Regions from separate parts of the Rothia kristinae genome, predicted to be linked through region 1. Evidence: riboswitches for the same ligand, from Rfam matches in the RefSeq annotation. Region 1 holds a riboswitch; the other holds the start of a gene.

Evidence for each region. Region 1 has a riboswitch for S-adenosylmethionine ahead of I6G21_RS07035 (bifunctional o-acetylhomoserine/o-acetylserine sulfhydrylase). Riboswitches for the same ligand answer to the same signal wherever they lie in the genome.
Region 2: it holds a riboswitch for S-adenosylmethionine, as region 1 does, so the genes downstream of both, metE (5-methyltetrahydropteroyltriglutamate--homocysteine S-methyltransferase) here and I6G21_RS07035 (bifunctional o-acetylhomoserine/o-acetylserine sulfhydrylase) in region 1, are expected to answer to the same signal.

The regions. Positions count from the first base shown of each region.
Region 1 is NZ_CP065738.1:1,602,170-1,604,365, forward strand. It holds gene I6G21_RS07030 (amino acid permease) at 1-512, opposite strand, end outside; SAM riboswitch class IV at 717-835, shown strand; gene I6G21_RS07035 (bifunctional o-acetylhomoserine/o-acetylserine sulfhydrylase) at 999-2,196, shown strand, end outside.
Region 2 is NZ_CP065738.1:1,280,116-1,282,311, forward strand. It holds gene I6G21_RS05685 (NAD-dependent succinate-semialdehyde dehydrogenase) at 1-934, opposite strand, end outside; SAM riboswitch class I at 1,098-1,206, shown strand; gene metE (5-methyltetrahydropteroyltriglutamate--homocysteine S-methyltransferase) at 1,269-2,196, shown strand, end outside.

The sequences.
Region 1 (2,196 bases):
GAGATCTTGATGATGCTGAACCAGAACTCCGCCTCCCCGAAGACCTTGACCTTCCCCAGGTTCACCGCCGCCAGCAGCAGCAGCACCGCGGTGATCCACACCCAGCTGGGGGTGCCCGGGAACCAGAACCGCATGTACAGGGCGACCGCCGTCACATCGGCCACCGCGACCAGCGCCATCTCGAAGGCGTAGGACCAGCCCGTGACGAACCCGGCCCACGGGCCCAGGTACAGGTGCGCGTACTCGGAGAACGCCCCCGCCACCGGATGGGCCAGGGCCATCTCGCCCATCGCCCGCATGACCATGAACACCGCGGCCCCGCCGATCACGTAGGCCAGCAGCACGGAGGGCCCGGCGAAGCCGATCGCGGAGGCCGAGCCGAGGAACAAGCCCGTGCCGATCGCAGAGCCGAGCGCGATGAAGCGGATGTGGCGCAGGGTCAGCCCCCGCTGCAGGGTGGTCGGATCCGCGGCGTCGGCGGGGGACGGCGAGGGGAGGCTGGTACCGGACATGGAGTTCCTCATCGGACGACGAAAGCGGTGCGTGGGCGCGCGGCGCACCGGAGGATGCGGACAGTCCGCCCCCGGCCCGTCCTCGCGCACCGTTCCACCCTAGAGGACGTCATGGCGGCGTCACACGCGTCACGATCCGTCATCCGCGGACCCATTCGCCGCCGTCCTTGACCGGCGCCGGACGGGGGAGCAGGGTTGATGCCAGGTCACGAGAGCCAGCGACAAGCCCCAGCTAGCTGGCCGGCAACCCTCCCACCGCGGTGGGGTGCCCTGGGTGAGGACCTGGCCGCACCGCCGACCGGCGGACGCGGCAAGCGCGGGCGCACGAGTGCCCGGGAGGTCGCCGACAGACCTCCGCGCACGCCGAGAGGCTGCTCCCCGGTGAACCAGCGGGTTCCGGGTCGAGAGGCAGTGCGCGGGCTCCCACCGGTGATGTCCTCCCGTGTGCGACGTCGTCGCCCCTGACACAGAAGCGCAGGAGCAACCATGACCGAGAACACCACCCTCCCGACCCCCTCCGCCCCGCAGGGCTGGGGATTCGACACCCGCCAGATCCACGCCGGGCAGGAGCCCGACGCCGCGACCGGCGCCCGGGCGCTGCCCGTCTACCAGACCACCTCCTTCGTCTTCCCCGACGCCGAGACCGCGGCCAACCGCTTCGGCCTCAAGGAGCTGGGCCCCATCTACAGCCGCCTGACCAACCCCACCCAGGAGGTCGTGGAGAACCGCATCGCCTCCCTGGAGGGCGGGGTCGGGGCGCTGCTGGTCTCCTCCGGGCAGGCCGCGATCACCCTCGCGCTGCTCAACGTGGCCCAGGCCGGGGACCACATCGTGGCCAGCCCCAGCCTGTACGGCGGCACCTACAACCTGCTCAAGCACACCCTGGCCGCCTACGGCATCGAGACCACCTTCGTGGAGGACTTCTCCGACCCGGAGGCCTGGCGTGCGGCCGTGCGCCCCAACACCAAGGCCTTCTACGGGGAGACCGTCCCGAACCCGCGCAGCGACGTCCTGGACATCGAGGCGCTCGCGGCGGTGGCCCACGACTCCGGGGTGCCGCTGATCGTGGACAACACGGTGCCCACCCCGTACCTGATCCGGCCCATCGAGTGGGGTGCCGACGTCGTCGTGCACTCGGCGACCAAGTACCTCGGCGGGCACGGCAACTCCATCGGCGGGGCGATCGTGGATGCCGGCAGGTTCGACTACGGCCGGGACCCGGAGCGCTACCCGCAGTTCAACACCCCGGATCCCAGCTACCACGGGCTGGTCTTCGCGGAGGACCTCGGGGAGAAGGGCGTGTTCGGCGTGAACCTGTCCTACATCCTGCGGGCCCGGGTGACCCTGCTGCGGGACCTGGGCTGCTCGATCTCCCCGACCAACGCCTTCAACATCTCCGTGGGCATCGAGACGCTGTCCCTGCGGGTCCAGCGCCACGTGGACAACGCCCAGAAGGTGGCCGAATGGCTGCAGGCCCGTCCCGAGGTCACGAAGGTGCACTACGCCGGTCTGCCCTCCTCCCCGTGGTACGAGCTGGGACGCAAGTACGGCCCGCAGGGCGTGGGTGCTGTGGTCGGCTTCGAGATCGACGGCGGCTCCCCGGCGGCCCAGCGGTTCGTGGACTCCCTGGTGCTGCACTCCAACGTCGCGAACATCGGGGACGTGCGCTCGCTGGTGATCCACC
Region 2 (2,196 bases), 320 kb from region 1:
GGGCGGTTTCGGAGGACAGAGGCCCCATGTCGGCGTCGGGATCGTCCCAGGCGCCCACGCGGATCGCCTCCACGGCCTCCTGGGCCTTGGCGACGAACTCCTCGTAGAGCTCATCGACCACGATGATCCGCTTGGGGGAGGTGCACACCTGCCCCTGCACGGAGGTGCGCAGCCCGACGGCGGTGCGCACCAGCGCGTCCAGGTCCGAGGTGTCCAGGACGACGAACGGGTCGTTGCCGCCCAGCTCCAGCACGGACTTCTTGAGGTTCTTCCCCGCGTTCTGCGCGACGGAGGCCCCGGCCCGCTCGGAGCCGGTCAAGGAGACCCCGCGCACCCGGAAGTCCTCCAGCACGGCGGGGACGTCCTCGGTGTCCAGGTAGAGGTTGATGTAGGCGTCCTCCGGGATCCCGGCCTCGTGCAGGATCTCGGCGAAGGTGCCCGCGGACAGCGGGCAGATGGCCGCCTGCTTCATCAGGATCGTGTTGCCGATCAGCAGATTCGGGGCGGCGAAGCGGGCCAGCTGGTAGTAGGGGAAGTTCCACGGCATGATCCCCAGCAGCACGCCCAGCGGCTCGTGCTCCACGATGGTCTTCTGCGCGCCCTGCGGCTGCAGCTCGGTGGGCTCCAGGACGTCGGGGCCGTGCTCGGCGTACCAGCGGAAGATGGAGGCGACCAGCTGGACCTCCTGCAGGCCCTCGCTCTTGAGCTTGCCCATCTCCCGGCCGATGATCCCGGCCAGCTCCTCGGCGCGCTGCTCGAAGAGGTCTCCGACCTTCGCCAGGGCCTGGGCGCGCTGGGCGATCGGGGTGTCCCGCCAGGGGCCGACGGCGAGGTGCGCCCGCTCGATGATCTCGGGGATCTGCTGGGCGGGCAGGGAGTCGAAGGTCTGCTCGACCTCGCCGGTGGATGCGTTGGTCACTGCGAATTCGGTCATAACCCCTAGTCAACGCCCCGGGTGGGGGACGGTTCCAGGGGTTTTCGCCGTGAGCATGACGGCGGGGGCGTCATCCGGGGACGCCGGGCGTCATCGGCGCGTCGCACGGTCACATCCGCGTCCGTTCTTGGCTGGCCGCGGCTGCGCCGGTTCACTGGAGGGGTACCTATCCAGAGCGGCCGAGAGACCTGGCTCGACGACGCCGCAGCAACCACCCCCACCGCCCTCGTGCGACGGTTCGGGAACGGTGCTCCCGCCAGGACCGATGGATACCGTGCGACAGCCGCCGCGGCTGCCGCGATCCGTCGGCCGATCCTGCAGAAGGAGGCCCGACGTGCCCGCCGCACCCCCGACCCCGCCGCCCTCGCTGTCCTACGAGCTGTTCCCACCGCGCGGACCCGCCGCCCAGGACGCCCTGCTGCGCACCCTCGACGCCCTCGCCCCGACCGCCCCCGACTGGGTCTCCGTGACCACCGGGGTGCAGGCCGATCGACGCGCCGGCTGCCTGGACCTGCTGGAGCACCTGGTGCACCACACCCTGTACCGGCCGCTGGCCCACGTGATCGCCACGGGCAGCACCCGCGGGCAGCTGCGGGAGCTGACGGCCCGGATCCTGGACCTCGGGGTGCGCGGGATCCTCGCGCTGCGCGGGGACCGCCCGCCCGGATACGTCCCCGGGCCGGAGGAGCTGCCCTTCGCCCGCCACCTCGTGGAGCTGGTCCGGGAGGTGGAGCGGGAGCACCGCGCCCACCTGGGCGCTGGGCGCCTGGCGGTGGGGGTCGCGGCCTATCCCGTGCGCCACCCCGAATCCCCGAGCGCCCTGCACGACATCGAGGTGCTGCTGGCCAAGGAGCGGGCCGGGGCGGACTTCGCGATCACCCAGGTCTGCCAGGACCCGCAGGACCACGTCCGGCTGCGGGCCCGGGCCGAGCAGGCCGGGGTGGGGCTGCCGCTGGTGGCTGGGATCCTCCCGGTGACCAGCCTGCGCCGCTACGAGAGGGTCTGCGCCCTGGCCGGGCTGGCGGTGGACGAGCGTTTCGCCCACCGGCTGGAGACCGCCGAGAGCGAGACGCAGCGGCGTCGGGTGGGGGTGGCCCGGGCCCGGGAGCAGGCCCTGGCCGCCCTGGACGCCGGGGCGCCGGGACTGCACCTGTACACCTTCAACGAGCATCCCGCGGCCCTGGAGCTGCTGGAGGTCCTGGACCTGCCTCGCCCCTCCCCGACACCCCGCCCGCCCCTGGGCCGACGCAGTCCGGTGGAGA